Cupriavidus taiwanensis LMG 19424: one gene and its partners. The protein of the gene in region 3 interacts with the protein of the main gene of each other region in a pairwise test. Links are inferred from orthologs where the notes say so. Each region holds a gene or a part of one and is shown on either strand. Other genes may lie near its edges.

The links.
Region 1: the proteins of rlmB (region 3) and tsaE interact in binary tests that used the Escherichia coli proteins (3 or more experiments, as listed by UniProt). The link is inferred for Cupriavidus taiwanensis LMG 19424 from one-to-one orthologs.
Region 2: the proteins of rlmB (region 3) and RALTA_RS06905 interact in binary tests that used the Escherichia coli proteins (3 or more experiments, as listed by UniProt). The link is inferred for Cupriavidus taiwanensis LMG 19424 from one-to-one orthologs.

What each region holds. Positions count from the first base shown.
Region 1 is NC_010528.1:568,663-571,574, reverse strand. What follows is about bases 57-2,816. They hold tsaE (tRNA (adenosine(37)-N6)-threonylcarbamoyltransferase complex ATPase subunit type 1 TsaE), read right to left. Parts: upstream 1,813-2,816; coding sequence 1,300-1,812; downstream 57-1,299. Other genes in these bases: queG (tRNA epoxyqueuosine(34) reductase QueG), read left to right, coding at 1,829-2,816; RALTA_RS02705 (N-acetylmuramoyl-L-alanine amidase), read right to left, coding at 57-1,306. In the rest of the region: more of RALTA_RS02705, read right to left, coding at 1-56; more of queG, read left to right, coding at 2,817-2,912. UniProt on the Escherichia coli protein: Required for the formation of a threonylcarbamoyl group on adenosine at position 37 (t(6)A37) in tRNAs that read codons beginning with adenine.
Region 2 is NC_010528.1:1,495,483-1,498,529, forward strand. What follows is about bases 72-2,966. They hold RALTA_RS06905 (bifunctional ADP-dependent NAD(P)H-hydrate dehydratase/NAD(P)H-hydrate epimerase), read right to left. Parts: upstream 2,367-2,966; coding sequence 777-2,366; downstream 72-776. Other genes in these bases: pgi (glucose-6-phosphate isomerase), read right to left, coding at 72-548; RALTA_RS06910 (D-amino acid dehydrogenase), read right to left, coding at 2,374-2,966. Also shown: more of pgi, read right to left, coding at 1-71; more of RALTA_RS06910, read right to left, coding at 2,967-3,047. UniProt on the Escherichia coli protein: Bifunctional enzyme that catalyzes the epimerization of the S- and R-forms of NAD(P)HX and the dehydration of the S-form of NAD(P)HX at the expense of ADP, which is converted to AMP.
Region 3 is NC_010528.1:1,995,926-1,999,024, forward strand. The notes cover bases 118-3,064. They hold rlmB (23S rRNA (guanosine(2251)-2'-O)-methyltransferase RlmB), read right to left. Parts: upstream 1,990-3,064; coding sequence 1,246-1,989; downstream 118-1,245. Other genes in these bases: tal (transaldolase), read left to right, coding at 118-397; RALTA_RS09120 (SIR2 family NAD-dependent protein deacylase), read right to left, coding at 474-1,241; rnr (ribonuclease R), read right to left, coding at 2,067-3,064. Also shown: more of tal, read left to right, coding at 1-117; more of rnr, read right to left, coding at 3,065-3,099. UniProt on the Escherichia coli protein: Specifically methylates the ribose of guanosine 2251 in 23S rRNA.

The DNA of each region.
Region 1 (2,912 bases), 1.4 Mb from region 3 along the record:
GCTTGTTGATGCCGCCGATCTCGCCCAGCACGGCCTTGCCGACCTGCAGGCTGTCGTTGATCTGCGCGGTCGTCGACAAGTCCAGCAGCACGCGCGCCACCTGCGCATCCTTGTTGCCCATGTTGGCGCCGCCGATCAGGTCGGAGGCATTTTCCTTGTTGGCCAGCCAGCGCGCCGCGGTACTGGACGCGCCGCGCTCGGACAGCGCGAACACCGACGCGCCGCGCGCCTCGGGCGACAGGAAGGCATCGGCGTGGATCGACACGAACAGGTCCGCCTGCACGCGGCGCGCCTTCTGCACGCGCACGTTCAGCGGCACGAAGAAATCGGCGTCGCGCGTCATCATCGCGCGCATATTGGGCTGCGCGTCGATCTTGGCGCGCAGGCGGTGCGCGATCTGCAGCACCACGTCCTTTTCGCGCGAGCCGGCCGCGCCGATCGCGCCCGGGTCTTCGCCGCCATGGCCGGGGTCGATCGCCACGGTCAGCAGCCGGCGCATCTTGAACGGGCGCTCGGCGGTGGGATTGTCGCGTGCGACCGGCGGCACCACGGGCGCGTTCGGGGCCGGCACCGGCGGCACCGGTGCGGTGGACGGTGTCGACGGCCGCGGCCGGGCCGCGGCCACCGGCGGCGGCAGCGGCGCGGTGGTGGGCGGCACTTCGCCCTTCTCGTCGAAGCGGCGCACCAGCGCGCCGATGGCGTCCTCTTCCGCGCCGGCCGGAGCGCCGGCGATGCCTTCCGCGCCCGGCGCGGGGGCCGAGGTGGCAAAGCGGCGCTGCTTTTCCTCGGTGTCGCGCACCAGCTTCCACAGCGGGTCGGGCGGGTTGACCGGATACAGGTCGAACACCAGCCGGTTGCGGTAGCTGCCGATGGGCGCCAGCGTGAACACTTGCGGCGCCACGTTTTCCTTCAGGTCGAACACCATGCGGACCACGCGCGGGCGGTTCTGGCCGACGCGCACGGTCTGGATATACGGGTCGTTCGGGGTGATCTTGGCCACCAGCTCGCGCAGCGTGGGCGACAGGTCGAGGCCGTCGATGTCCACCACCAGCCGGTCGGGGTCGCGGATCATCTGGTGCACCGCGGCCAGCGGCGTATCGGATTCGATGGTGACGCGGGTGTAGTCCTCCGCCGGCCACACGCGCACCGCGACGATGCCGGCGCCCGACGCGATCTGCGGACCGGCCAGCGTCAGCACGGCGGCGCCGGCGCCCAGCTTCAGCGCCTGCGCCATCCATTTGCGGCGCGCCTGCAGCAGGCCGTCGGGTCCATCGGGGCGGTCGGTGGCAAGTCGCTTGATCAGCATGCGTTCAGCAAGGTAAGTCCAGTGGGAGTATAGGCGCGCATGGTCGCGATCCGCCGCTCGCCGGCGTCATCGGCGCCGGCCATGTCCGATTGGAGCAACACGTGCAGGTCCGGTTCCCCCAGCAGGCGCCCGGCCTTCTCCGGCCACTCGACCAAATTGAAGGCCGGCTCTGCAAAGCAGTCTCGAAAACCCGCGTCGAGCCACTCTTCGGGATCGGCAAAGCGGTACAGGTCGAAGTGGTAGACCGTCAGCGGCGAGCCGTCGGCGCGGGCGACTTCATAGGGCTCGCACAGCGTGTAGGTCGGGCTGCGGACCTTGCCCGCGTGGCCCAGCGCCCGCAGCACGGCGCGCGACAGCGTGGTCTTGCCGGCGCCCAGGTCACCCGACAGCTGCACATGGACCGTGCGCGGCGGCATCGCCTGCACGGCGGCGGCCAGTGCGGCGCCCAGGCGCGCGGTGGCGGCTTCGTCGGGCAGCGTCAGGGTGCGTTCTTCGAGCAAGGGCATTGCGTACAATTCAGGAATGATCGACCGAGTCGCCCCAGGGCAGGCGGATGCGCCGCCCACACCAGTACCAGATACCAGCGGCCACGCGGCCGCGGGCCCGGGGGAGCTTGCGGCGCTGGCCGCGTCGATCCGCGCATGGGGCGCGGCGCTGGGCTTTGCCTCGGTGCGCATCGCCGATGTCGACCTCGCGCACGCCGAGCCCGGACTGCTGGCCTGGCTGGCGCAGGGCTGCCACGGCGACATGGATTATATGGCCAACCACGGCCTGCGGCGCGCCCGTCCGGCCGAACTGGTGCCCGGCACGGTGCGCGCGATCGTGGCGCGCATGCCCTATGTCCCGGCCGCCGGCGCGCACGCGCAGGCCGCCGACTGGCGCCGCCACGAGCTGGCGCGGCTGGACGACCCGGCCACCGCGGTAGTGTCGCTGTATGCGCGCGGGCGCGACTACCACAAGGTGCTGCGCAGCCGCCTGCAGCAGCTGGCCAGCCGGATCGAGGCCGAGATCGGCAAGTTCGGCTACCGCGTCTTTACCGATTCGGCCCCCGTCATGGAAGTGGCGCTGGCGAGCCAGGGCGGTCTCGGCTGGCGCGGCAAGCATACGCTGCTGCTGGACCGCGACGGCGGCTCGATGTTCTTCCTCGGCGAGATCCTGGTGGACATCCCGCTGCCCGCCGATCCGCCCGAATCCGGCCATTGCGGCAGCTGCCACCGCTGCCTGGACATCTGCCCCACGCGCGCCATCGTCGCGCCCTACCGGCTCGATGCGCGCCGCTGCATTTCCTACCTCACCATCGAGCACAAGGGCGCGATCCCGGTGGAATTCCGCGCGCCGATGGGCAACCGCGTCTACGGCTGCGACGACTGCCAGCTGGCCTGCCCGTGGAACAAGTTCGCGCACGTGGCCACCGTGCCGGACTTCGATGTGCGCAATGGCCTGGACGCGCCCGACATGGTGGCGCTGTTCCAGTGGACCGAAGCCGAATTCAACCAGCGCCTCGAAGGCAGCCCGATCCGCCGCATCGGCCATGAGCGCTGGCTGCGCAATCTGGCGGTGGGGCTTGGCAACAGCCTGCGCGCGGCCCGGTCGGGCACGCGCGCCG
Region 2 (3,047 bases), 500 kb from region 3 along the record:
GAGACGAAGTGCATGCGCGGCGCGGCATGGCCGTCGGCATCGGCCAGGTGCGACAGTGCGCGGCACACCATGCGCGGTCCCAGGTCGGAGCCGCCGATGCCGATATTGATGACATCGGTGATGCGCTCGCCGGTCGCGCCCTTCCAGGCGCCGCTGCGCACCCGTGCGGAGAAGTCGCGCATGCGTGCCAGCACCTGATGGATGGCCGGCACGACCGCTTCGCCATCGACCTTGAAGGCGGCGCCGGCGGGCGCGCGCAGCGCCACGTGCAGGACCGCGCGGTCTTCGGTGGTGTTGATATGCTCGCCCGCGAACATCGCATCGCGGCGCCGCGTGACGCCGGCCTCTGCCGCCAGCTGCATCAGCAGGCTCATGGTTTGCGGCGTGATGCGGTTCTTCGAGTAATCCAGATAGAGGCCAGCGGCTTCCAGCGAGCATTGTGCGACGCGCTGTGCGCCTTCGCGATCGAACCAGTCGCGCATCTGGGCGTCGCGAAGGGTGTCATGGTGCCGCAGCAGGGCATTCCAGGCGTGAAGGTCAGTGGGCATGCAGGACTAGCGTGCAGGACTAGCGGGGTTGCGGGGGCGCGAGCCGCGTGACGTTGCCGGCTTGCAAGACGGAGCGGTAAGTATATCGCCGCCATCGCGGCATCGGGCCTCGCGGCGGCGCCATATCGTTACCACTTGCAACATAACAGCCGCGGCACCGCACGGGTATCGGTCGTTGTCTGACGGCAGGTGCGGCCCGCGCCGCCGGTATGCGCGCGAACGCGCGCTTCACGCGTTCGCCGCGCTCAGCAACTGGTTGAATATGGCGCGCGCCGGCGCATACAGCTCGCTTGCCGTGACGCCTGCCGGGCCTGTGCCCTGTGCGACCAGCACATCGGCGGCACGGCCGTGGATCCACACCGCCGCCTGCGCCGCGGCCAGCGGCGCCATGCCTTGCGCCAGCAGCGCGCCCAGCATGCCGGCCAGCACGTCGCCGGTGCCGGCGCTGGCCAGCGCCGCGTTGCCGGTCGGGTTCAACGTCCAGGGGCTGCCGTCGGGAGCGGCAATCACGCTGCCCGAGCCCTTCAGCACCACCACGGCCCGCCATTGCGCGGCCAGCGCCGCCGCGGCGGCGGGCCGGTCGCGCTGGATCTCGGCCACCGGCACGCCCATCAGCCGCGCGGCTTCGAGCGGGTGCGGCGTCATCACGGTGGCCGCGCCGCGCGTGGCCAGGGTGCCGGCCAGTGCCGGGTCTGACGCCAGCAGGTTCAGCGCATCGGCATCCAGCACCAGCGGCAGCGTCGTGGCCTGCAGCAGCCGTGCGAACTGCTGGCGGGCGTTGGCATCGGTGCCCAGGCCCGGGCCGATCACCAGCGCCGACATCGACGTGTGCGCCAGCGTGTCGACCGCATGCAGCATCAGTTCCGGATGCAGCGGATCGAGCAGCGGTGCCGGCTGCGCCAGGAAGCCGATATGCACCTTGCCCGCGCCGAGCCATTGCGCGGCCCGGGCACCAAGCAGCGGCGCGCCGGTCATGCCCACGTTGCCGCCGATGACGGCGAGCGAGCCGTGCGTCCCCTTGTTGCTGGCGTGCCGGCGCCGGGGCAGCGCGGCACCGAAGAGCGCCGGGCCATTCACCAGGCCTTGCGGCGTTTCGTGCTGGAGATCGTCCAGGCCGATCGGCGCGATGTCGACCGCGCCGGCGCAGTCGCGCCCGTCGAGCGTGAGCAGGCCGGGCTTGGCGGCAATGAAGGTCAGCGTGCGCTGCGCCCGCACTGCCGGCGCGCCCGCGCCGGTGTCGGCGGACAGCCCGCTGGGAATGTCCAGCGCAAACACGGGCAGCCCGCTGCGATTGAGTTGCGCGATCCACCACGCCATGGGGCCGTCGGCGGGGCGGTTCAGGCCGATGCCCAGCAGGCCGTCGACGATCGCGGTGGTGTCGGCGGGCCAGGGCGCGTCATGCGAGGCATCCCTCTGCGCCATCGCGCGCAGCGGCACGGCCGCGGCCTGCGCCTGCTGCCATGCGGTCGCGGCATCGGCGGGCAGGCGCTGCGGATCGGCCGCCAGCCACACCTGCACCGCGCGGCCGGCACGGTGCAGCAGCGTGGCGGCGACCAGCGCATCGCCGCCGTTGTTGCCAGGACCCGCCAGGAACAACAGCGGTCCGCCGGGCGCATGGCAGGCGAGCCAGCGCGCCGCCGCGGCGCCCGCGCGCGACATCAGCGTGAAGGCCGGCAGCTGCGCCAGCGCGGCGCGCTCGATGCGGCGGATGGCGGCCACGTCGTAGAGCGGCACCGGGCGCGGTGCGGCGGCATCCAGGGCAAGCCAGCCTTCACCATGGGCGGCGGGTGTGAGGACGGTGGCGGCAGAGGGTGTCATGTCGGGCTTATCCGGACGGCCCCAGCCCGTAGCGATCCGGCAGCAGGCCTTCCATGTCGATGTCGGGGCCGCCGTGGCTGGCGCCAGCGCTGGCGGCGATCTGGTCAGCCGCAATCTTGCCTGATCCGCAGCTCATCGCCCAGCCCGTCGAACCATGGCCGAGGTTCAGGAACAGTCCGGGCACGGCGGTGGGTCCGATCAGCGGCGGGCCGTCGGGCAGCATCGGCCGCGCGCCGGCCCATTGCGTGGCCTCGTGGTAGTTGCCTGCCGCCGGAAACCAGTCGCGCGCCACCTTGACCAGCGTGTTCAGCGCGGCGGGGCGCAGGTCGAGCCGGCGCGAGCCCAGCTCCGCCGTGCCGGCCACGCGCAGCCGGTTGCCCATGCGCGTCATGGCGACCTTGTACGATTCGTCCATCAGCGCCCCCAGCGGGGCCTGCAGCTCGTCGCGGATCATTACCGTCACCGAATAGCCCTTGACCGGATACAGCGGCACGCGCAAGCCCAGCGGGCGCAGCAGTGCGGCACTGTCGGCGCCGGCGGCAAGCAGCACGCGCTCGGCGCTCAGCACCTCGGCCGCACCCTGGCCGCCGGGCTGGGACAGTTCCAGCTCCAGCTTGCCGGCGTGGCCCGGCCGGATGCGCGTCACCCTGGTGTCGAAGCGGAACGACACGCCCGCGGCCT
Region 3 (3,099 bases):
ATGGGACGCGGCCGCCAACGGCGGCGACAACGATCCGGGCGTGCGCTCGGTGCGCCAGATCTACGACTACTACAAGAAATTCGGTTATCCCACCGAGGTCATGGGCGCGAGCTTCCGCAGCACCGCGCAGATCCTGTCGCTGGCCGGCTGCGACCTGCTGACCATCAGCCCCGAACTGCTCGAGCAGCTCGCCGGCGGCCAGGGTCCGGTGGTGCACAAGCTGTCGGTGGACCAGGCCCAGGCGGCCAACATCGCCCGCATCACCGCCGACGAGCCGTCGTTCCGCTGGCAGCTCAACGAAGACGCCATGGCGACAGAAAAGCTGGCCGAAGGCATCCGCCTGTTCGCCGCGGATGCGGTCAAGCTGGAGAAGCTGATCGGCGAGATTGCAAAATAAGGCTCGCCGGACAACGAAGCCGCCGTCGTTCCCGCGAAGGCGGGAATGACAGTGGAAATTGACGCCTTGACCCGGCTCAGCCGGCCGATGGCGCCGGCTGCGGCCACAGCTGGGGCAGGCACGCGCCGGCCGCGGCCGACAGCACGATGTCCGCGGTCTGGTCCAGCGCCGACGGCTGCGGGTTGACCACGATCACCGGCGCGCCATGGTCGCGCGCCACGCCCGGCAGCCCCGCCGCCGGGTACACCAGCCCCGAGGTGCCGACCACCAGGCACAGGTCGCAGGTCTGCGCCACATGCTCGGCGCGGTAGCGCGCGACACGCGGCAGGTCTTCGCCGAACCACACCACCCCCGGGCGCATCAGCGCGCCGCACAGATTGCAGCGCGGCGGCATGCCGGGCAGCGCGGTGGCCTCGCTGCAGCGGCCGCAGCCATCCAGCCACTTGTTGGCGAACAGGTTGCCGTGCAACTCGATCACGCCGGCGCTGCCCGCGCGCTGGTGCAGGCCGTCGACGTTCTGCGTCACCAGCGTGACCGGCTTCTGCGCGGCCAGCGCCACCAGCGCGTGATGCGCCGGGTTCGGGTTGACCGCCGCCACCAGTTCGCGCCGGTGCTGGTACCACTGCCACACCAGCGCGGGCTGGCGGCGGTAGGCGGCCTCGCTGGCCAGCTCCTCCGGATCGAACTGCTCCCACAGTCCGGTCATGGCGTCGCGGAAGGTCGGCACGCCGGATTCGGCGGAAATACCGGCGCCGGTCAGCACGAAGATATTGCTGGCGCCGCCGATCAGCCGGCGCGCTTCTTCGAGCCCCGGGAGTGCCGGCAGACGCGACTCGTCGGCCATGGTCTCAGCGCGGCAGGCGCCGCTGGCGCACGGCCTCGTACAGGCACACGCCGCTGGCCACCGACACGTTCAGGCTTTCCACGCCGCCCGCCATCGGAATGCCAACCAGCTCGTCGCAGGTCTCGCGCGTCAGGCGGCGCATGCCCTCGCCTTCCGCGCCCATCACGATCGCGGTCGGTCCCTTGAAATCGATGTCGTACAGCGACTTCTCGGTGCCGTCGGCGGTACCGATCACCCAGATGCCGCGCTCCTGCAGTTCGCGCAGGGTGCGCGCCAGGTTGGTCACGGTGATATAGGGAACGGTTTCTGCCGCGCCGCTGGCGACCTTGGCCACGGTGGCGTTCAGGCCGACGCTGCGGTCCTTGGGCGCGATCACGGCGTGCGCGCCGGCACCGTCGGCCACGCGCAGGCAGGCGCCCAGGTTGTGGGGATCGGTAACGCCATCCAGCACCAGCAGCAGCGGCGTGCCTTCGATGCCGTCCAGCAGTTCGTCGAGGTTCAGGGCCAGCGCCACGTCCTCGGCACGCGCCACCACGCCCTGGTGGCGGTCGGTGCCGGCCATGCCGCGCAGGCGCTCGGCATCGACCGGATGCAGGCGCACGCCCAGGCTTTCGGCCAGGCGCACGAAGTCCTGCATGCGCCGGTCGCGGCGGGCGGATTCGATGTAGATGTCGGACACGCCCTTGGGATCTTGCCGCAGGCGCGCGGTCACGGCGTGAAAGCCGATCAGGAGTTTTTGTTTAGCCATGGGCGCGATTGTACCCGCCCGGCCGCCGTCCCCGCGTGGCCGGGACGGCAACCTGACGGCAACTCGACGCCGATCCGCTAGCGCTTGCGCGGCGTGCGCTTGGTGGCGGTCTTGCCCGCCGGCTTGGCCGCTCGCGCCTTGGAAGCCGGCTTGCGCGGCTTTTCCAGGTGCGCGGGCTTGGGCTTGGCGGCGCGCTTGCCCGGCTTGCCGCCGGTCTTCAGGTGCGGCTTGAGCGGCGTGATCACCGCCTCGAACACCGGTTGCTCTTCGATCACCCGGTCCAGCGTCTCGTCGAACGATTCCTCCGGCTTGGACGAGCCACCCAGCAGCGCCGCCAGCTGGCGGCCCTTCTTGCGCGCCGGCACCGCATGGGCGGCCGGCACGCGCGGCTGGGTTTCGGCCCCCGTCACGCGCGCGCGCAGGGTTTTCGCCGAAGGCTCCTGCACCAGGCGGAAATCGATCTTGCGCGCATCGAGGTCGACACGCGACACCTGCACGCGCACCCGGTCGGTCAGCCGGTAGCGGATGCCGGTGCGCTCGCCGCGCAGCTCGTTGCGGGCCTCGTCGTACTGGAAGTAGTCGCTGCCCAGCTCGGTCACGTGGACCAGGCCTTCGACGTAGAGCTCGTCGAGCTGTACGAAGATGCCGAACGAGGTCACGGCGCTGACGGTGCCGGCATAGTCGCTGCCCAGCTTGTCGCGCATGAAGTAGCACTTGAGCCAGGCCTCGACATCGCGCGAGGCCTCGTCGGCGCGGCGCTCATTGGCCGAGCAGTGCAGGCCCAGCTCGTCCCAGATGGCCTCGTTGCGCCGGGCGCGCGCCGCGGTCAGCTCGGCCTTCTGCTCGGCGTCCTTCGCCTGCAGCCGGCGCGCCTTCGGCGAGATCGCGGTGTTCAGCTCGGTGCCGTGGGCAAATGCGGGCTGGTACTTGGTGTGCGCCAGCACCGCCTTGATCGCGCGGTGCACCAGCAGGTCGGGATAGCGGCGGATCGGGCTGGTGAAGTGCGCGTAGGCCTCGTAGGCCAGGCCGAAGTGGCCGATATTGTCGGGGCTGTACACCGCCTGCTGCATCGAGCGCAGCAGCATGGTCTGCAGCATCGGCGCGTCGGGG